2 regions of the Acetobacter sp. KSO5 genome follow, and region 2 is predicted to be linked to the other one. Evidence: riboswitches for the same ligand, from Rfam matches in the RefSeq annotation. Region 2 holds a riboswitch; the other holds the start of a gene.
What was found. A riboswitch is a leader RNA that binds a small molecule or an ion and turns the genes downstream of it on or off. The one in region 2 is predicted to bind cobalamin.

Region 1: linked by a shared signal. The riboswitch ahead of ACHQGU_RS04125 (TonB-dependent receptor plug domain-containing protein) and the one ahead of ACHQGU_RS02550 (DUF1636 domain-containing protein) in region 2 are both predicted to bind cobalamin.

The regions. Positions count from the first base shown of each region.
Region 1 covers NZ_CP172014.1:894,089-905,431, forward strand. The annotation lists gene ACHQGU_RS04090 (SDR family NAD(P)-dependent oxidoreductase) at 1-764, opposite strand, end outside; gene grxB (glutaredoxin 2) at 809-1,444, opposite strand; gene ACHQGU_RS04100 (TonB-dependent siderophore receptor) at 1,564-3,957, opposite strand; tRNA gene ACHQGU_RS04105 (tRNA-His) at 4,299-4,374, opposite strand; gene ACHQGU_RS04110 (aminotransferase) at 4,533-5,708, opposite strand; gene ACHQGU_RS04115 (P-II family nitrogen regulator) at 5,972-6,310, shown strand; gene glnA (type I glutamate--ammonia ligase) at 6,409-7,854, shown strand; cobalamin riboswitch at 7,978-8,202, shown strand; gene ACHQGU_RS04125 (TonB-dependent receptor plug domain-containing protein) at 8,327-10,498, shown strand; gene ACHQGU_RS04130 (L-dopachrome tautomerase-related protein) at 10,680-11,343, shown strand, end outside.
Region 2 covers NZ_CP172014.1:566,270-577,612, reverse strand. The annotation lists gene cobN (cobaltochelatase subunit CobN) at 1-2,297, opposite strand, end outside; gene cobW (cobalamin biosynthesis protein CobW) at 2,315-3,379, opposite strand; gene ACHQGU_RS02550 (DUF1636 domain-containing protein) at 3,376-3,798, opposite strand; cobalamin riboswitch at 3,955-4,215, opposite strand; gene ACHQGU_RS02545 (MFS transporter) at 4,234-5,466, opposite strand; gene ACHQGU_RS02540 (cytochrome c) at 5,838-7,127, opposite strand; gene ACHQGU_RS02535 (GMC family oxidoreductase) at 7,429-9,066, opposite strand; gene ACHQGU_RS02530 (sorbitol dehydrogenase family protein) at 9,086-9,721, opposite strand; gene ACHQGU_RS02525 (MarR family winged helix-turn-helix transcriptional regulator) at 10,210-10,632, shown strand; gene ACHQGU_RS02520 (FUSC family protein) at 10,655-11,343, shown strand, end outside.

The DNA.
Region 1 (11,343 bases), 330 kb from region 2:
TAGCTTGCGGCGTCGCTCAGCAAAAATGACACCACACCCGGAATTTCCGAGATATTGCCGTAGCGGCGCATGGGCACGCTGCCAATCATCTGCTTCGCTACGGTCTCAGGATCGGTGGAGAAATACTGTGTCTTGGCTTTGGCCTGTTTTTCCACCTGCATGTCCCACATCGGCCCCGGCCCCATGAAGGCAGGGCTAATGGCGTTGACGCGGATATTATGCGGCGCAAGGTCTTTGGAGGCTGTTTGCGTCAGCCCCACAATGGCAAATTTGGACGCGCCATATGCTGCCATATTGGGCGGCCCCTGCACCCCGGCCATGCTGGCCGTGTTCACAATGGCTCCGGATTTCTGCGCCACCATTTGCCGGGCAACAGCTTGCAGGACATGAAACGCGCCGCAGACATTGATCTGGATAACGCGGTTAAAATCCTCTTCCGGATAATCCTGCACCGGGGCAAACGCCCCCTGAAAGCCGGCGTTGTTGAACAGGAAATCAATTTTTCCAAAATCGGAAACAACCTGCTCTGTTGTGCTGTTAACGCATTGCGCATCCGTTACGTCACACACATAAGGGCGGACAGTGCTGCCGTATTGCCGAACTTTGCTTGCTGCGTCCTCCAGTTTGTCCTTTTGCAGATCGAGAAGGGCAATGTCCGCCCCCAGAGAGGCCAGATGTTCGGCTACAGCAAGGCCGATGGTGCCGGCAGCTCCGGTAATTACAGCAATTTTGCCTGAAAACTGGCCGGATGTGTGCGGTGTCATACGGGGTCTCCTGTTCGTCCAATATCAGCAGTCGGTATCAGCAGTTACTGGGCCTGATCCGTCAGCAGCGGCACACGGCTTTTTTGCGCCATGTCCTGCATATAGCGGAGGGTGTTGGGGCCGAAGGTCAGGCCTTTGACAATGCTGAGGGAGCGCAGCACCGGGTAGAGGTGGAAGTCGGCTTCTGTCAGCGGAGGTGGGCTGGCCAGCAGAGGGTCCAGCTTATCGAACTGCGCCTGCACAGGGGGCAGGAGCGTGTCTGTCTGCGCCATGAGGGCATCCAGATTGCCAAAATGCTGCTCTTCACGGGTTATGAAGGCCTGTCGCGCGGCGTCGGTCGCCACTTCTGCAAATTTGCCACGGGTAAAGCGCGGCACAATCAGCTTAAGCCCCAGAGACCAGGTCTGCTTGCTCCAGACCATAAGGGGTTCATTGGCGGGGGATGTCAGCAGGCGTGGCGGGTAGGTGTCATCCAGATAGTGCACAATATCCAGACTTTCCGGCATGCAGGTGCCGTCGTCTTTCTGCAGGATGGGCAGGCCCTTTTTACCGGTAAGGCGCAGCGGGGTTTCGCTGTCGCCTTCCATCACAACGCACAGCTCGACGGGAATATTCTTCAGGCCCGCCATCATGCGGGCGCGGGAGCAGAACGGGCAGTGTTCGTAAATATAGAGCTTCAACGACAGACTTCCTCACTCCGACCGGACCCATCGAAGCCCGGCCAGTCTCTTGGTTTTGCGTAACCAGAACACGTCAGAGGAAGGATCGTTGCACCGCAGTGCTGGCAGGGCTGGTGTGCTTAGAACTCAGCAGACAGCGTGAAGTGATACACACGCGGCAGGCCGGCATACAGGCTGGAAGATGCGCCGGATGTGCCGCTGGGCGCACCGGTGAAGACGGAGGCCCAGTAGCGCTCGTTGGTGGCGTTGCTCACCCCAAAGCGCAGGACCATCGGCAGGCGCTCGGTCGCGCGGAAGGTGTAGCGTGTGCCCAGATCCAGCGTGGTGTAGGAGCCGGTGTGCAGCGTGTTGGTCACGTTGGCCGCGCGGTTGCCCATGTAATGCACGTTGGCATTAAACGCCCAGCCGGAGGCGAAGGAACCGAGGGACGCTGGCAGGCGATAGTCCAGCAGCAGGTTGGCCTGCAGCGGAGCCGCGCCCACAATTTCCTTGCGGTCCAGCGTGGGGGAGGCCGCATGCACCAGCTCAGCATCCAGCCACGTCATACCGGCCAGAACGGAGAGGTTCGGCAGCACTTCACCCGAAATCTGGGCTTCCACACCATAGTTCCGCTGCGTGCCACCATACTGATAGGTCTGGCAGTTGGTCATGGCAGCACAGCCGGCGTTCGGGTTGGCGGCGGCGACATACATGGCGTAGGGCGACGTCATGCGGAAGCCGGCCACGTTAAACTGCATGGTATTGTAACGCAGTTTGTAGCCCACTTCATATTCTTCGGAATGGGCTGCGGGCAGCGCGATGTTCGTATTGGTGTAGCTGGTGCTGTTGGGGGTAACAGGTCCGGCTTCAATAGACCGACCATAGGTGAAGTAGAAGGTCTGGTTATCGGTCGGCTTATACATGATGCTGGCGGTCGGGCTGAACGCTGCGGAAGTTTCAAACGTATCCCGCAGAGCGCTTTTGGCGTTCAGCGCACCGCGCTGATGGATCCAGCCCCATGAGAGCGTGCCCATGATGGACCAGTGTTTGTTCAGTTGCAGGGTATCCCCCACAATGAAGGACTGGCTCATGATGCTGCTGGATTTATAGCGCCCATGATAATAAGGCTGCGTGCCACCGTTCTGGCTCGCGCCATACATGTTGTGGATCCCCAGATTCTGCGCAGCGGTTGAGGCCGCAACCGGGTTGTAGTTGCCCATCATGTAGCCGTTGGTGCCAATCACCAGATCATGCCGGATGGGGCCGGTGTAAACGCGGCCGTTGATGTAGGCCATGTTACTGCCAACGCGGAAATCGTTCGCGGTGGTGGTGGCGGTGGCTTTGGAGCTGTACCAGCCGTCACTGCCGCGCAGACCGCCGCAGGTTTTGCCGCCGTCACACAGCGTATCGGCCACGCCAAATGCCTGACGTGCTGCGTCCTGATACAAACCACCCAGCGTGAAGCTCCAGTTTTCATTAAACTGATGCTTGATTTTGCCGAGGAAGGTGTTGGTTTCCATGTGGTAGCCGCTCCATTCCGGAGCCAGACGCTTGCTCAGGTCCGGGGCTTCCGGGAGCTTGTCGCCCCCCACGCCGGTGGCCAGAATACCAAAGCCGGGCGCACCGCCGCGCTGGTCATACGTGTAGTGGCTGGCGTCAATTTCGATAACTGTCTTGTCATCCAGATGGAAATCGAAATCACCGCTGACCATTTCACGGCGCATGGAGCTGCCCTGCGTGTAGGCCGTGCCATCAGCATGCAGCATGTTCAGGCGGTAGCCAAACCAGCCATTGCGGCCCAGACGGCCAGAAATATCGCCATTGACGGTCGGGGTGCCGATGGAATCCACACCAACGGAAAGCCGCTCCGTGCGGCGGTCGGTCGGACGTTTGAGTGTGTATTCAAACACGCCAGCCGGGTTTTCCGGCCCATACATGGCCCCTGCCAGACCATTGAGAACCTGAAGGTTATCCACCCATTCCGCCGGATATGGCGTGGTGGAGACCACGTTCAGGCCGTCCAGACGGGAGTTGGCGACAACATCGGATTCAAACCCACGGGACTGCGGGCGGGACGTGTTGGGGTCCCCGCGCACTTCCAGCTGCACGGAGGGCAGATACTGCGCCATGTCATTAATGCTGCGGATCTGCTGGTTGACCACAACGTCATGCGTCACACCCATGACGGAATAGGGCGTGTCCAGCGTATCGCGGTTCCCCAGCGGGCCGAGATAGACAACCTTGTTCATATATTTGGCGGCAGTGCCGTCGGCGGCATGGTGGCCGTGGACGTTGATCGTTTCCCCATTGGAGCCGTCGAGAATTCCGGCAATGGGGGTGGAGGTGCGCTTTGCGGGGGCCACAGTCGCAGGGGTTTTAAGCACAACCTTTTTGGCGGGGGCTGCTTTAATGGCGGCCTGTTTGTCAGGCGCGGTCTGCGGGGCCGGAGCGGGCGTTGAGGCCAGAGCAGAGCTCGTCAGCAGGAGTGCGCCAAATGTCCCTGTGGCGAAAAGGCGGGGAAAACGATCGTGCATGGCTCTGGCAGGTCCGGAATAGAAATGAACAAAAGGTGAGCCGGTTCTGCCGAGCCTGCCGGGTATTGTCCATATATGGCCGTGCATAAACCTGTATATGAAGGAATATAATCATCGGACTGATGCAGGAATAATACAGTTCCGCAGCGTTCCCCCGGAAAATGGAGGCTACTGTGCGATTTTGTGCATTATGGTGATGCGTAAAATGTATTGGGGAGCAGGAGGGGTTAGCTGCCAAACGGCATCTGAGTGTGCAGGCACAACACGCCAAATCCAGACGCACGAAAACAGCATCTGTGATGCTTGGCTTTAGGCATTATCGATTTTCAGGAAAAAATTGCTGGGGCGAATGACGGGGCTCGAACCCGCGACAACCGGTACCACAAACCGGCGCTCTACCAGCTGAGCTACATCCGCCACACAGCAAGCGCTCATGTAGAGAAACGGAGCTGGCCCGTCAAGACCGAGATGCGGAGAAGGGGCAAAAAATTCCGCAACCGGCTTTTGCGCACGCACGGTGCGGCGCTCTGGCGGTCCGGTGTCTTGTTTATGGGCCGCCAGAGGTCCGGGGAGGGTTAGGCGCGCTTGCTTGCCCAGCGTTCGATACGGGCCACGGCCTCCTGCAACACGCTCTCCTGCTTACAGAAGGCGAAGCGGACCAGATGCTTTGGCGGGGCGCCGTTGGACGGGTCATAGAAGGCGGAGGCGGGGATGGTGGTGACACCGGCTTCTTCCGTCAGCATCCGGGCAAAGGCGACATCATCCAGCCCGTTGGCCAGAGGGGTAATGTCCGCCATCACAAAGTAACTGCCGTCACACGGCAGCACATCCAGTCCTACGCCGCGCAGGCCTGCGGAGAGGATGTCGCGCTTGCGGGCCATGTCCCCGGCCAGATCGCGGAAATACTGCTCGTCCTTGTTCAGGCCGAACGCCACGGCGCGTTGAAGGTTGGGGGCGGTGGCAAACACCAGATTCTGGTGCGCCTTGGCGACCACGGCAGCCAGCGGGGCCGGGGCGGTGACGTAGCCAACCTTCCAGCCGGTGAGTGAGAAGCTCTTGCCCGCACTGCCAATGCGCAGGCACCGCTCCCGCATGGCGGGGCGGCTCATCAGCGAGACATGCGGCGTGCCGAAGGTGAGATGTTCATACACCTCATCGCATACAGCATAGGCGTCGTGCTGAATCAGCAAACCGGCGATGAAGTCCAGTTCTTCCGTGGTGAAGACCTTGCCGGTGGGATTCATGGGCGTGTTGAGCAGAATGGCCTTGGTGCGGGCAGAAAAGGCGGCGGCCAGAGCCTCCCGCGGGAGCGTCCAGCCCGGTTCTTCCAGCCGCACCAGCTTTGGCACGCCGCCAAGCTGGCGGACCATGGGCAGGTAGGTGTCATAAAGCGGTTCAATCAGCACCACTTCATCACCGGGTTCGATCAGCGCCATGAGTGAGGCGGCGAGCGCTTCCGTAGCACCAGAGGTGACGACAACTTCCGACTCCGCATCAATCTCCAGCCCCTGAAAGCGGGCGTTGGAGTCTGCCACTGCGCGGCGCAGTTCCGGCAGGCCGGTCAGCGGTGCATACTGGTTGCGGCCATCCAGCAGGGCATCCGCCGCCGCCTGCACCATGTCCTGCGGGCCTTCCGTATCCGGGAAACCCTGCCCCAGATTAATGGCGTCATGCGCGCGGGCCAGTTCCGACATCACGGTGAAAATGGTGGTGGGCAGGGCGGCAATCTGCCGGTTGAGCGGTTTTGTCATGGCCGTATGTCCTGGGGGCTGCCGGGGGAAAAACGCAGTGGAAACTACAAAAGTGGCGGGCAGACTGCCACGGGCTGGCAAGGGGAGAAAAGAGGGGAGTTTGATGCCGGATCGTTATATTTCGCACAAGGCCGATTGCCCGCGCGGCCAACCCGTGCAAGTTTGGGGCTGTTCGCCCTGAGCCTTCATGCCTTATGGGCAGGTTACGCGCAGGAAGGACCCCCTCTTGTTCAGTGCAGCACCAGATATATTGATGACGTGACATGAGAAAGATCGAGGCCATAATCAAGCCGTTCAAGCTGGACGAGGTGAAGGAAGCCCTTCACGAACTCGGCCTGCAAGGCATTACCGTGATCGAAGCCAAGGGTTTCGGCCGGCAGAAAGGGCACACGGAACTCTATCGTGGCGCGGAATATATTGTCGATTTTCTGCCCAAGATGAAAATTGAGGTTGTCTGTCCCGCAAATCTGGTGGAACGCGCGGTGGAGGCGATCTCGGCCGCAGCGCGCACCGGACGAATCGGCGACGGCAAAATCTTTATTCTCCCGGTGGAAGACGTGGTGCGAATCCGCACGGGGGAACGAGGGGAAGATGCTATCTGAGGCAGCCCGGCCCGGGGCGCCCCGAGAGCGGACGCGAGTTTTATAATCCTAGACGTGCCGCAAGAGTGTGGTGCGCAACAGGTTGTAGGTGAAGACATATGGTGAAGAAAACGACCACTGCGGGTGACAGCAAAGCCGCAGCGATTGCTAAGGTTTTTGACCTGATCCAGGAAAACTCGGTCGAGTTTGTCGATCTGCGTTTCACGGATCCGCGCGGCAAGTGGCACCACACCACGCAGTATGTCACCACGATTGAAGAAGACACCTTTACCGAGGGCTTCATGTTCGATGGTTCCTCCATTGCCGGATGGAAAGCCATTAACGAAAGTGACATGGTTCTGCTGCCGGACCCGGAAACAGCCGTGATGGACCCGTTTACGGCCCGTCCGCAGCTGATCCTGTTCTGTGACATCATCGAGCCGTCCACAGGTCAGCCCTATAACCGTGACCCGCGCTCCACCGCCAAGCTGGCTGAGCAGTATCTGAAGTCCTCCGGTCTGGGCGACACCGCCTTCTTTGGCCCGGAAGCTGAATTCTTCATTTTCGACAACGTGCGCTTTGGCACGGGCCCGAACTTCGGCAAATATCAGCTCGACAGCATCGAAGGACCCGGCGCGTCCCTGAAGGACTATCCGGAAGGCAACATGGGCCATCGTCCGGGTGTGAAGGGTGGCTACTTCCCCGTACCGCCGGTGGACAGCGAAAACGACCTGCGCGCCGAAATGCTCGCCACCATGGGTGAGATGGGTCTGCCGATTGAAAAGCAGCACCACGAAGTCGCACAGTCTCAGCATGAGCTGGGCACCAAGTTCGACACGCTGGTCCGCTCTGCCGACTTCATGCAAATCTACAAATACTGCGTGCACAACGTGGCCCATTCCTATGGCAAGACCGCCACGTTCATGCCGAAGCCGATCTATGGCGATAACGGCTCTGGCATGCATGTTCACCAGTCCATCTGGAAAGACGGCAAACCGACGTTTGCAGGCAATGGCTATGCGGACCTGTCCGATACCGCCCTGTATTACATCGGTGGCATCATCAAACATGCCAAGGCGCTGAACGCCTTCACCAACCCGTCCACCAACTCCTACAAGCGTCTGATCCCGGGCTTTGAAGCTCCGGTGCTGCTGGCTTACTCTGCGCGCAACCGCTCTGCGTCCTGCCGTATTCCGTATGCCACCAACCCGAAAGCCAAGCGCGTTGAAGTCCGCTTCCCGGACCCGACGGCCAACCCGTACCTGGCGTTCTCCGCCATGCTGATGGCTGGTATCGACGGCATCAAGAACAAGATCCACCCGGGCGATGCCATGGACAAGGATCTGTATGACCTGCCGCCGGAAGAACTGAAGCAGATCCCGACGGTTGCCGGCTCCCTGCGTGAAGCGCTGGAAGCTCTGGCCGCTGACCATGAGTTCCTGCTGGCTGGTGGCGTGTTCACCAAAGACCAGATCGAAAGCTACCTGACGGTGAAGTGGGAAGACGTGTATCGCTTTGAACACACGCCTCACCCGGTTGAGTTCGAAATGTACTACTCCGTCTGATCCCTCTCCTTTAGAGGTTCAGTCGATCAGGAACGCGGCCTTCTTCGGAGGGCCGCGTTTTTTTGTGCCTGCGCTCGGGCTGCACTGTGCCTTTTGGGTGATTGACTCGGCGGGGTGAGGCGATAAGACAACGCCTGTGATGGTTTCCCCCACACAAGGGAATGAAAAGGGAACCGGGTGCAGGCCTCGCTGGCCTTAGTCCCGGGCTGTCCCCGCAACTGTAAGCGGTATGGCTGAGTAGTCCGGACGCAAGGCGTTCGGCCCACTGGAGATGGTGTTTTTCCGGGAAGGGATTGCTCAGCTGCGACGCCGCAAGCCAGGAGACCTGCCATCCAGCAAGTGGTTGCGACCAGGAAACGCCAGTCGGGGTGTGTTGGCGTGCGTAACTGAGTTCTGCCCCGGCTACTGTGCCGTATGGGGCAGGCCGGAGACGCTGTCCTGTGGCAACGGCTGACCACAGGATACGAGTATTATGACCTTCCTTCGTTGCGTGCTGACAACCTCCACCATTCTGGCTGTGGCTGGCTATGGCGGGGTAGCGCAGGCTGCTGCCCTTTCTGATGCACAGACGCCCTCAGGCAAATCTCAGGCACATAAAGCCGCCTCTTCCGGCAAGACTCTGAAAGGTCGGGCCGGTGCAGCGGCTCAGCAGCCGGTCGGCACGGCACCAGCGGGGCGTACAGTTGTCTCGCTTAGCCCGTCGCAGGGATTGCCGGAAGTGGTTACGGTCAGTGCGTTGCGCAGGCCGGTGCGGGCGGATGATGTGGGCTCCAGCGTCACCGTGGTCACAGATGAGCAGATTGCCACCCAGCAGCGGCGCACGCTGCCCGATATTCTGGCGCGTCAGCCGGGGCTGAATGTGGTGCGGTCCGGCGGCTTTGGCGGCACAACGTCCATTTTCATGCGCGGTTCAAACGCCAATGACGTGAAGGTGCGTATTGATGGCATGGACATCAATGATGGCAGTTCCGCCGATAATGCGTTTGATGCCGGGCAGTTTGTAACGGACGGTATTGGCTCCATTGAAATTCTGCGTGGCCCGCAGAGCGGCCTGTATGGCGCAGATGCCATGGCCGGGGTGATTGATATCAACACCAAACAGGGCGAAGGGCGCTTCAAACCGTTTGTGCGGATTGAGGGTGGGTCTTACGGCACGTTCAATCAGGCCTTCGGCGCGTCCGGCAGCAGCGGGCGGTTCCATTATAATGTCGTGTTGTCCCATTACCGCACCGACGGTTTTCATGAAGTCCCGCGTTATATTGAGCGGTATAATGAGGCCAATCGTGCCCAGCGCCGCGCGGGCGACCGGAATGATAACCGCAGCGCAAACGTCAAACTCGGTTATGATGTCACGCATAATTTTGATCTTGGTCTGACGGCGCGCCTGATACAGGCCAATTATCATACCTTCACATCGTATGATGACGTGTTCACGCCGTATAACGGTGACCAGCTGATCCGGGACCAGAATACGCAGAATGAGGCCGTTGTGCGCGGCACAGCGCATCTTTCCTCCTTCGGCGGGCGGTTTGATCAGGTTTTAGGGCTCGGTTACATGACCAACCGCCGCCGCTACATGCAGGACGGGTCTTATGCAGATGGTGAGCCCGCCATGACGGACCCGTACTATTACCGTTCAACCCGCCTCAAGGTGGACTGGCACGGCACGGTGGATCTGCGCAAATACGGGACTCTTCTTGTGGGTGCAGAGCATTTTCATGACACGATTGATGTCTCGACCAGTGACCCGACCGAACCCATGCACACTACAGCAGGCATGGATACCACAGCGGGCTATGGGCAGTATGAAGGCAACTGGAACCGCATTCTCTACGGCGCGGCCAATGTGCGGTATGATTCCAATTCCCGCTACGGCAACCATGTCACCTGGCGTGTGGCCCCGGCCATTCATGTGCCGAACACCGGGACCATCATCAAAGCCAGTGCCGGGTCAGGCTTCCATGCGCCGTCGCTGTATCAGCTGTTTGTCAATCAGCGTGGGGCAGGCTGGGGGGAAGAGGGCAACCCTAACCTGAAAGCCGAAACCATGATTGGCTACGATGTGGGCGTGGAGCAGAAACTGCTGCATGACAAACTGCATTTTGGCGCCACATGGTATGACAACAAGGTGCGGAATCTCATCCAGTCTTCATCCTACGTGTTGCCACTGGCAGGGAGCGCGTGGGGGGATTACATCTATTCCTACGGCAATGTGGGCCATGCGCGGATGTATGGCGTGGAAGCGTTCCTGGACTGGAAGGCGTTGAATACGCTCAGCTTTGCGCTGAACTATACCTGGACCCACGCGCGGGATACGGAAAATAATGCGCCGTTGCAGCGCCGCCCGCAGCATAAGTTCAATTTTAACACCACATGGTCCCCGGTGAAGGATTTCACGCTGTCTGGCAATATTCTCTACACCAGCGGCTGGCGGGATTATCCGTTGGTGGGTGAAAACTATTGCAGCACCTGTGGCAAGGGGCACGGCTATTTCACGATTGATCTGACCGCGCATTACAAAATCAATCGCTATATCTCGGTTTTTGCGCGGGCGGATAATCTGCTTAACCGGCAGTATGAAGACCCGATTGGCTACCTCCAGCCCGGTCGCGCCGGATATGGTGGCTTTACGCTGAATTACTGATCCCGCACGGGGCGCATGCCAGAAGGCAAATGGCCTTTTTTACGCCATGCGTTAGAGTGACAAGACAGTTTGAGACGTATTTCAGAAAGGTTTTTCCCGTATGGTCACGCAACGCCCCGAAACACAGTCCACACAGCGCCAGCCGGTGCGTCGCACGCTTAAGGCACTGGTGCGGTCTGGCATGCTGATGGGCCTGCTCTGCGCATCCGTGTCCGGCACGGCGCTGGCGGAAGACAGCACGGTGCATAACTGGACCACCAGCGGGAATGTGACGGTGGCGGATCGCTTCCCGGATGTGCAGGCGTCCGGCATTGCGCGGTTGCCGGACGGGCGGATTGTGCTCTCTCTCCCCACCAGCGCCCAGCGGCATAAAGGCCCGGTGCTGGTTACGTGGACGCAGGGGCAGTTGACGCCGTTCCCCAGCAAAGCCGCGCAGAGCAGGATTATCTCTCCGCTGGGTATGACGGTGGACGCCAACGGCCAGCTCTGGCTGCTGGATGAAGGCGTGCGTGCTGGCAGCAAGGCCAAAGCCAAACCGGCCCTGCTGCATATTGACCCGAAGACGAACAGGATTGTCCGTCGTTATGCGTTTGGCGCGCCCGCCGTGCGGCCAGACAGCCATGTGAATGATGTGCGCGTTGACCTCACCCATGGCAGCGCCGGCACGGCATTTGTCAGCGATACGTCCCAGACCACGCACCCCGCTCTGCTGGTGGTGGATCTGGCCAGTGGCAAGGTGCGGCGTATTCTGGAAGAAACCGTGTCCGTAAGCCCGGTGCCGGGTTTTGTGATGGAAGCAGACGGTCGCCTTGGCCGGTATGATGCCGAGCATCCCACCGTGCCGC
Region 2 (11,343 bases):
GCTTCCGCCGGGCCGCTCTGGTTGATGCGGTTTGCAATCTCTTCTTTCAAAGCCCTTTGCTTTTCAGAGGTCTGTGCCTCGCTCTGAATACGCTCATCCTGAGGCCTGCATGCCTGAAAAATAGCCTGTGCGAGCGTGTCGGCCTTCGGCGCGTTCTGGCCGAACACGTGCAGGCCATCCCGGATTTGCAGATCTTTTACGTCACAGAGATAAGCGTCCAGACGGGCCAGCGCTTCGGCCTCATCGTCCTCACCGGGGCGGACACCGCTTTCTGAAAGGACGCCGGTGCGGGATGCTTTTTCCAGAATATCCTTACGGAGCAGCGCACCCCGGCGCGGGTCCAGACCATCGGCCTCGGCATATTCGTCAATCAGCCGTTCCAGCGCCTGCATATCTGAGGAAAGGTCTGCCTGCATGACCGGGGGCGTCATGTGCCCGATGGTGACAGCGCCCAGACGGCGTCTGGCTGTGGCGGCCTCGCCCGGATTGTTGACGATAAACGGGTAGATAACCGGCAGATCCCCCGTCAGCACGGCAGGCGCGCAGGAGGCGGACAGCGCGGCGGCCTTGCCGGGCAGCCATTCCAGCGTGCCGTGGGTGCCCAGATGCACGAGCGCATCCAGCCGCCGCACACTGCGCAACCAGAGATAGAACGCAACATAGGCGTGGCAGGGTGGGCTGTCCGGGTCATGATACAGGGCTTTGCGGTCGGCCTGCCGCCCCCGGTCCGGTTGCACGGCCAGCGTCAGATGGCCCAGTTCTATTGCCCGCAGGTGAAATGTGGCGTCCTGCACACACGGGTCCTGCTCCGGCTCTCCCCATGCCTGTGTAACGGAAGCCATAAATGCAGCATCCAGCCCGGCGGCCAGAGCACGATAGGTGGCGACGCAGAACAGAGGCCGGGGGGCACTTTGCGCCAGCAGGGCCGCGAGCTGTTCCGGTTGCGGCAGAGGTGCTGCACCCGTCTGATACCCCTCCGCCCGCAGCAGGGTGAGGATGGAAGCCAGACTGGCGAACCCATCCAGCCCGACAGCGTGAGCCACGTGCCCGGTTTCCTGCGTGAGCCCTGCCCCCGGATAATCGGACAGGATGATGCCCACGCGCTTTTGCTCAGGGGACAGATACCGCAAACGTGCCCATGCCAGCGCACGGTCTGCCGTCTGGCGGATGCCGGGCAGATACGGCACGCGGGCGGCAGGCAGACCGGGGGGTGCTTCTGCGCGGAAGGAAATGGGAAGGGTGGCGATACTCCCATCCAGTTCCGGCAGCACCGCCTGCATGGCGAGATCCGACCGGGAGAGACCGCGCGGGCTGCGTTCCCACACCGCCTGCGTGGCCCCCGGTTGCAGCAGTTGCAGAATGGGCACATCCGCCCCGGTGAGGGGAGAGTCCCCTTGCGGGTTTCTGGAGGAAAACAGCGTGGCGTTGAGCAGGATATCCGGTTTTGACCGCCTCAGTGCCTCTGCAACCCCTTTGGCGACGACTGGATCTTTGAGCGAGGTGACGAAAAGCATCTCCACCGTGCAACCCTGCGCCGCGAGGGTTTCGGCCAGCAGATCCAGTGCGGCGATATCCCCTACCATCAGATGCGCGCGGTAAAATACCAGCGTGGCCCGCATGACACGGCCTGACGGCAGGCGGGTGGCCTCCCGATCAATCCCGTCTGCGGCTGTGGCTTTTACAACCGGAACGCCTGTCACGGTGCGATAGAGGCCCCACTGCGGCAGAGGCTCCGGCTGCGCGCCCTCATCCGGGCCTTGTCCGGCGAGACCGGCCATCAGGCGCAGGGCGTTCACCATATTGCGGGTTCCACCATGCTGAAAAAATCCGTTTAGGCGATTACGGATTTCTTCAGGAACGGTGGAGAGGTCCGCCAGACGGGTATCATCCTGCATGGGGACTGAGGCACTCGTTCCCTGCCGCATGGCCTCACCGGGCAGGAGGGCCAGCGGTACCTTATGCTCCCGGCACCATGCGGCCAGTTCCTCCGCGCCATAGCGCCAGTAATCCAGACCGCCCAGCAGACGCACCACCACACAGCGGGCCTGCGCCAGTGTGGTTTCCAGATACAGATCCACCGACATGGGGTGGCGCAACCGGGCCAGACTGGTGACCTGAAGAGACGGCGGTGCCCCCTCTGCCCCGTGTTCGGCCTTTAGCCGCTCCTGCGCGTGGAGCAGGCCGAGCAGATCGCTCTCCGTAAAGGAGAGGACCACCAGATCCGCAGGCGGCAGGCCGAGGTCTTCGGCCTCATCCTGCTCATCAAGCGTCCTGTTTTCCCGAACAAGGAGGTGCATAGGGCGGTCCTGCCTGTTTAACCGGCGGTGGTTGCGGCGGCATCTGCCGCGAGGGCTGCCGTAATGGCGGCCTCATCCAGCCCCTTCTGACCGATGACCACAATGCGGCCCGTGCGGGCGTCCTGCGGGGTCAGCAGGCGGTCAAACTCATGCCGGAAGCGTGTGCCCACGCCCTGCACGGCCAGACGCATGGGTTTGCCCTGCACGGTGGCAAAGCCTTTCATGCGCAGCACGTCATACCGGGCGGCGACATCCTGCAAGAGTGTCAGGAACCGTTCGACGGAAAGCTGCTCCGGCACGGTGACAACGAAGCTTTCAAAATCATCATGCTCATGCTCGCCATCTTCCGCATCATGGTGGGACGGACGGGCCTGAAGGTCTGCCTCGGCCTCGGCACCAAGGCCCAGCAGCACGGCGGGGTCCACCTTGCCATCCTGCGCACGGATAATCCGCACGGGGCGCGGGCAGAGCTTTTTGATCTCGGCTTCCACGGCGTCCAACTGGGCGGCGTCCAGCAGGTCGGTCTTGTTCAGCACAATCAGGTCTGCCGCGTTGAGCTGGTCTTCAAACACTTCGGCCAGAGGGTTGTCATGATCCAGTGAGGGATCCGCCTCGCGCTGTTTGGCCACGGCTTCCGGGTCATCCGCAAAGCGACCGGAGGCCACGGCGGGGGCGTCCAGCACCGTAATCACGCCATCCACCGTCATGCGGCTGCGCACGGTGGGCCAGCCAAAGGCCTTAAGCAGCGGCTTGGGCAGGGCGAGACCGGAGGTTTCAATCACCACATGTTCCGGCGGGTCGGCCCGGTCCAGCAGGGCTTCCATCGTGGGCAGGAAATCATCCGCCACGGTGCAGCACAGGCAGCCATTGGTGAGTTCGACAATATCATCCTCCCGGCAGCCTTCCACACCGCAGCCGCGCAGGATTTCTCCATCAATGCCCAGAGAGCCGAATTCATTCACCACCACGGCAATGCGGTGGCCCTGCGCTTTTTGCAGAATGTGCCGCAGGAGCGTGGTTTTTCCGGCCCCGAGGAAGCCGGTGATGATGGTTACGGGAACGCGGGCGGGTAAACCGGTCATGACGGGTCCTGTTCGGTTGCGGGCACGCGGCCCAGAATCATATCAGACAGTGAGGCCGGGCGGCGGGAAGGCATAACCGTGCCTTTGGCAGAGGCTGCGTAAAGTTTGGCGTAAGCCAGCAGATCTTCCGCTTTTTCCGGCCCGAGATGGCCGAGCAGCCAGGTCCAGCGGTTGGGCATGGAGATGGCCGCTGTGCAGCCCCGGTCACACGCAGCCAGACAGGCAACGGGACGCAGGGTGATGGGTTGCGGGCTGGCCTCCAGCACCGTTTGCAGGCGGTCCAGCAATTGTGCGCCCGGAGGATGCTCCATGGCGGGGCCACCGCGGCGGCAGGTGGTGCAGACATGCAGCACCGGGCCTTCTGCCGCAGCAGGAGGAGATGATGGGGGAGAGGCGGAGTGCGTAACAGACGCAGGCATAAAATTTTCCCGATCAGGCACCATCCCATGCGGAACAGCACTTAAACGGAGTGCACAACTGGTGCTCCTGCCGGGGCAGGAGTGATGCGCGGCGCGGCGCACCCTCGCCTTCCGGGCACCCCGCCGGACACGACACCTCAAACAACCGCCCGCCCCAAAAGGCGCACGGATGATGGCAGGTCTCCTGGCTTGTGTCGTGCAGGTCTGCGCGGGGGTTAACCATGCAGTCTGCGGGTCTGCCTGCCTTCCCGGCCCGGTGGGGGCCGGTGGCATGGACCTGCCCGGTTGAGGGGGCAGGCCCACAGCGGACCATGCAATCACTTACAGTTGCGGGGGCAGCGACGGCCTTGCAGCCGAAGCTGCGCACCGTTCTTCCCTTTTCATCCCTTGCGGGACACCATCATGCGGCTGAGCATCGCATAACCGGGGTATTTTTCAAGTCATGAGCGGACCGCGTTCCGCACACACCTGTTCCGCCGCCTCTTCATCCTCATGCTCGCCCAGATGCGCGGGGAAGGCATTACCGCTAAGCAGAATGACCAGCATGGAGAGCGCACAGACGCCAAGAGCCACCGGCACCAGAACGCTGACCCCATACACCGCCAGCAACTGCCCACCCAGTGCGGAACCAAGCAGAATACCAAGGTTGCTGGTGCTGTTGATGGCCGCCCCGGCCGTATCCGCCGTGGTGGCACGGGCGCGAATGGCGCCGGACATCATGAACGGAATGATGGACGCATAGCCCGCGCACCACAGAGCCGCGACACCCACGCCACCCCACGCTGGCATGAACTGGCCGCCCAGCAGCCCAATCCCCAGCGAAATAGCAGCCCCCGAGGCCAGCACCCCCACACGCGGCCAGCGGTCCACCATAAGGCCGGACGCCCACAGGCCGGACAGGCTGAACACCCCGATAAACAGCAGCGCCACACTGACGGAGGTTTCCGGCAGGCCATGCGCCATCAGCAGCGGGGCGATGTAGGTGTACACCACGTTATGCCCGACAAAAAACAGCGCATTGGCCGAGATTACCCACGCAAAAGCCCGGACAGACTCACGCGGCACCTTATACGGCCCGGACGGACGCCCGGCGGGTTTGATGACTGGGGGCAGACAAACCGCAATCAGCACCGTCAGGACCGCAGCCAGACCCGCCACGACCATAAGGGCCACGCGCCAGCCCGCCAACTGGCTGATGGCCGCCGTTCCCGGCACGCCGAGCACGCCCCCCATGGAAGACCCGCCAAACACAAAAGAGATGGCCCGGCCTGTCAGTTTTTTAGGAACCAGATGGGCCGCGTAGGCGGACACCATGGACATGAGCAGCGCATGCGCGCCCCCGCCAATCGCGCGGCCAAAGCACACGATGCCAAAGGTGGGCGCGAAGGCTGAAATCAGGTTGGAGACCACATACCCAGAAAGGGCGATAAGCAGCAGACGTTTGCGCTCGACGCGCGCGGTCAGCACCGTCAGCGGGACAGCGGCCACCGTGACAATAAGCGCATAGGCGCTGACAGCAAGCCCGGCGCGGCCTGTGCTGATGTTAAAAGCGCGCGCCATATCCAGCAGAAGCCCAACGGGAGCAAGCTCACTGGTGATAGCCGTAAAGGTTGCCGCGCACAGCGCGACAAGGCCGATCCGTGTTGAAACAGAAAGCGTGCTGAACACTGTTTTCACCCTTGCTCAAAGCGTTCGTCAAAGGGCGGTGTCCATATCGTATTTTTTCTAAAAATCTTCCCCTAAAAAACCGCTGCAACAATTCGTGAACAGGAGAGTGAGGTTGGCGGGTTTTACGAAACCCGCCCCTGCTCAGATCGGCCACGCCAGCAGCCGCGGAAAAGCTGGGGAAATGCCCCACAGGCCACATGCCGGAGGGCGCACCTGCCCCATGCCAGCCACCGGGTGGGAAGGAAGACAATTTTGTGACGGGAGGGGGTGAGGCGGGAGGAAGAGGGCAACCGGGCAATCCCCTGCCCTCTTCCCAACCCGAATCAGGGGCCGGACCCTTGAAGAATGGTCCGGCCTGTCTTGAGGTTACCTTATTTGCCTTTGGCCAGCGGATTGACCACCGGGGTATCTTTCCGCAGACTTTTGACCAGTTCCGGCGTCACCTGATGGTCGCCGGTGCCGAATGTGGCCGTGATGTAGTTTGTCAGGGCCGCAATTTCCGCATCGCTCAGACGCTGGACGTTGGACTGACCATCAAAGCCCGGCATGAAGGCATGTTCCGTGCCTGCCGTGCGATCCACCCCTTTGAGGATGGTCATGATCAGGTTGTCCGGACGCCCGGCCCCCACTGTGGAGTTGTTGAACAGCGACGGCACGTAATGGTCCTTCGTGCCAGCGCCATCATGCCCGTGGCAGGCGGAACAGTTGGCATCATAGATGTGCGGGCCATCCATTTCCGCCAGATCATCAATCCGCTGCGGGCCTTTGGTGCGGATGTCGGGCATTTCTGCTGCCTTACCGGCAGCGTCACGCGCGGTATGGTCGGCATCATCATCCATCGGCGCGACCTTCAGGATAAAGGCGGCCAGCGCGTGCAGGTCCGCATCCGTCAGGTGGCTGGTGCTGTGCTCCACGGCCTCGGCCATGGGACCAGCAGCCTGAGCACGACCGGCCACATGCCCGCTGCGCAGGTAAGCCACCAGATCATCCTCGCTCCAGTCACCAATACCACCGGTTTTGCTGGAGGTGACGTTGGGGGCATACCATGTGCCGAGTGACCCGCCAGCCAGATAATGGTCCTGCTTTTCACTCAGCATGAAGTTACGCGGAGTATGACAGGTGCCACAATGTTCCAGCGCATTGGCCAGATAGCGGCCACGACGCAGCGTGTCATACGTGCTGGAATCACCCGTTTCCGGCGTTTCCTTACTGGCGACAAAGTTCCACGCCATCATGGCTGAACGGAGGCTGGCCGGGAAAGAGAGATTTGTCTCCTCCGGGGATTCCGCAACAGGTTTGACCACGTGCATGAACCACGCATACAGGGCTTTTACGTCCTGATCCGTCATGCCGGCGTAAGACACATACGGCATAACCGGATACAGGTAAGACCCGTCCTTGCGCACGCCATGACGGAGCGCATTTTCAAAGTCGGCTTCCGTATAAGACCCAATACCGTGCTGCGGGTCCGGCGTGATGTTGGTGGCAACCACATCACCCATCGGGGTGGCGATTTTCAGGCCGCCCGCAAAGGGTTTTCCGCCCGGTTTGGTATGACAGGCCACGCAGTCTGCCGCTGTGGCGAGATACGCACCACGCGCCAGTTCTGCATCCGCACTTTCCGGCTGGGCCGCGGCATTTGTGCCGGAAGCCGGCGCCATGGCAGCCCCGGTTGCTGCGGACTGGCTGTTTGCAGGCGTTGCAGCCTCCCCGGCGGGAGCCGGGGTTTGAGAGGTTGGGCTGTGGTCAGATGTTTTGGCATCGGACCCGGCGGCAGGCTTGCCCTCTTCCGCCACAGGTGCGGGCACCGTGGGCTGGGCTGGTGCAGGCTGTGCGGCAGGCTTGTCGGCAGGTTTATCCGCAGACTGAGCCAGCGCGACCGGAGACAGAGCAACCGGAGCAAGGGCCACGCCACCGAGGGCTGTTCCGGCAACGAGTGCGGAACAGAGGAGAGTTCTGAAATCAGCCATGAAGCAGTTCTTTTTTCAGCGTATCTGCAACACGCAGCGCCAGCGCTGCGACCGTAAGAGTGATGTTGCCCGTGCCCACGGTTGAGAAAACTGAGGAACTGGCAATAAAGAGGTTCTCATGGTCATGCGTCCGGCAATGGCCGTCCACCACGGAATCCTTGGGGTCCGTGCCCATGATGGTGCTGCCGGAGGGATGGTCCTGCGGGAAGTAGCCGGGGGTCCATTCCTCATCCGTGCCGTGCATCAGGCCGATCAGCTCCTTGAACACCTTGCGGGTGTGTTCACAGCTTTTCACGGTGTATTCCGGCAGTTTGTAATACACGTCCGGGTGCGGAATGCCGAGAATGTCCTTGTTGGTCTTGCTCAGCGTCAGGCGGTTATCCGGGTCGGGCAGCGCCTCGTTATGGCTGAACAGACGCACGGTGTGGGAGGACAGATACCGGATCTGCTCTTCCAGCTCCCGCCCGACATAGCCTTTGGAAATGGCCATCTGGGTAGCGAAATCGACCTGATTGTCATCCACCATATGCACCAGATACGCGCCGCGCTCATTCCGCCAGTCACCATCACGGAAATTGTCGATCACGTTCGTCTCCAGCGGACCACGGCCCGGCCAGAGGGCTTTATCGCCACTAATGAACGTCACCTGCACGCCGGTATGGTCCATCATGTTCCGCCCGACATGCCCGGAACTGTTGGCAACACCATCCGGGCTCTGCTCATCAGCGGAGACCAGCAGCAGTTTGGCGGTTTCAATACAATGCGCGGCAATCACAAAGTATTTGCCGGTTACGCGGTGTGAGTTTTTGTCCGGGTCATAATACTGCACACCGGTCACGCGCTTGTTCGCACTGTCACGCTCGATTTTATAAACCACAGCGTTCGGGATGAACTTCGCCCCGGCGGCCTCGGCATGGTACACGGAATAGCTGCCATTATACATCGCCCCGATGGGGCAGATGGGCATGCAGTTATTGTGGCCTTCACACGTCGGACGGCTGTCATACGGGCGGGTATTACGGGCCTGCGGCTCATGCACCACGCGCCAGGGCGTCTTCTCGTCAATCAGCTTGCGGAACTGCTGCGCGGCGTAGGAAATGGGCAGCGCTTCCATCGGGTACGGCTGCTTGCGCGGAGAGCCGAGGTCTTCCTTGGCCGGGTCCGGCCCGCAGACGCCCATCATCACTTCCGCCTGATAATAGAACGGTTCCAGGTCTTCATATTTCAAAGCCCAGTCACGCCCCTGCCCGTAGCGGGTTTTCAGCTCAAAGTCGGACGGCAGGTAACGCCATGCGCACCCGGCCCAGTGCCATGTGGTGCCGCCCATCATACGCAGGTACACCTGCTGATACGCTTCCGCATTCGGGCCGGAGGTGTGCAGGTAATCGTTCGGGGTGATCTGGTTTGGCGGATGTCTGGCCCACGGCACAGCCGGGAACGGTCCCTGATAAGAGGGCTTGTTTTCCAGATTACGGAAGTTTTCTACAAAATGCTGGCGGTCCACACGGGGGCCTGCTTCCAGCACAATGACGGAAATTCCGGCACGCGCGAGTTCATTGGCAATGGAAGACCCGGCAACACCGGACCCGACAATGACAACATCGGCGGAAAGAGTCTGTTCAGAAGGCATACGGCTGATATTCCCGCTCTCAGGTCGGTTCTACGACGAATTTAGAGGGTGAAAGGGCTGGATGCCCTGTGGGACGGTCGACTTCCGGCGGCTGGGTGGTCCAGTAGAACGGGCCGCCTGTGGCGTAGGTCTTGGGGTAAATGGCGTCCTTCGTGATGTCGAACATCAGGGCGGAGCGATAGACCACCACCTTGCCGTCCGCCACACCGCGATACCAGCCGGTCATAATATCGTGGATGACATCCTTCAGAGCCGGGTCCGCCTTCTCCGCCGCCGCAGCAAATGCGGAGGCACTGGTGAACTGCCCGGAGCCCATCAGATCATGCAATTTGCTGATCTGCGCCTGCCGGTCGGCACTGCTCTGCACAATTCCTGCATAGATGGCATTCCCGATACGCAGATCCAGCGTGGGCCGATCTGTCAGCAAACGAGAGACCGCCATGAACTGCGTGGCCACAGGGTCCGCGCCAGATGCGGGGCTGGGTTGCGTTTCCTCCGCACCGGCAATGCCGCTGGCAACACCATACGTAACGGCAGCGCCCATGCCCGTCATCAGCATATCGCGCCGGGACATCCGCATCAGTCTTGCCATTCTCATAGCATTGGGCGAGACATTTTGCAGATTGACAGGCACGCAGGGCCAGTCTTTCTTCATGGTCAGTCCTTTTCCACAGGTTTGTACATAACCGGGCAGACCATCGGCCCAGATGAGCCATGGTCCTTTTTGTTATTTCATCAGGGGTAAAGTCTATAATGACGTACCCGGCAGGCATCCAGCCTGAAATTCCCGCCTTTCCGGATTTCCTCAAAATGATATTTATTCTCAAATAGAATACATATTATTGCCATTTTTGCAGGCGCATTGTTTTCTGTTCAGAATGTTTTGACCGCCTGCACAGGGTTATTCTGGCCATGACGCCCTCTGAACTCCGACTGCGGCCCTGATTGCCTTCCCCGGCCGGACTGATGAGCCTCACACTTTTCTGAATATTACAAAGACGTAGCCCGTATTGACCGGCCTGCGGCGTCTGTTATATTGCTACCAATATATTTTACATGTCAAATATTCCCACCCTAACAAAATAGAGGTTTCTGGTGACCCAGCACGGCCTGCCGGCTCTGGATGATTCCGCGTTCAACTCCATGGCGCTCACCTTCCGCGTTATGCGGCTGGCAGCGGTGTGGCGCACGCGGCTGGAACGCGCCCTGCGCCCGCACGGCATGACTGTGGCGGTCATGCGGCCTCTGGCGTATCTGATGATGATGCCCGAAGGCACCACCCAGCGGGATCTGGCTCTGGTGATGGACACGGACTGCTCCGCCCTGGTGCGGGTGCTGGACCTTCTGGAAAAGGAAGGCCTGCTCTCCCGCACGCCGGATGCGCAGGACCGCCGCGCCAAATGTCTGAGCCTGACCCCAGCGGGGCGGGAAAAATGCGCTCTGTTCCACAAGGTTGCAGGAGAGGTGGAACACAGCATGAAGCAGGGCATGACCGCGCAGGATACGCAGGGCCTTCTGGCCCGCATGGATGCCCTTCTGACCACCGCCCACTCTCTGGCCTCTTAAGGCCTTCGGAATAGCCTGCGCCATGTCCAACAGTTTTTCAGACACACTCCGCCGCCTGATACCCGCCATGTTTGCAGAGGATGAGCGCTGGCAGGCCACATTGGGCACCGCCGCCTATACGGCGCGGGTGTTCCTGTGCATTGGCATTGCACTGTTTCTGGCCTTTATGTTCCAGCTACAGTCCCCCATGAGCGCGGCCACAACGGTGCTGATTGTGGCAAACCCCACGGTGGGGGCCATGGTTTCCAAAAGCGTGTGGCGTGTCATTGGCACGGTGATTGGCGCGTCCATCAGCGTGGGCGTGATGGCCGCCTTTGTGCAGTCTCCGGTGCTGTATTTTGCAGCGCTTTCCGCATTTGTGGGGCTGGCCTGTATGGTCGCCACCTTCCTGCGGCTGTTCCGCGCCTATGCCGCCGTGCTGGTGGGCTATACGATTGTGATTGTGTCCGCACCGGCTTTTGCCAACCCGGAGCATATCTTTCTGGCAGCCATGGGGAGGCTTTCTGCTGTGACAACCGGCGTTGTGACGACTGCCTTTGTGTTCATGCTGACCTCCCCGCGCAAGCCTGGCAGGGTGTTAAGTGCGCTGGGGGATGCGTTCCGGGAAACAGTCCGCCATGCCTTGTCCTTTCACGCAGCGGAAAGCCAGCACCCCACAACGGCAGCCGCCACGGAGCACGCAGCGGAACAGATTGAGCGTCTGGAAACCGC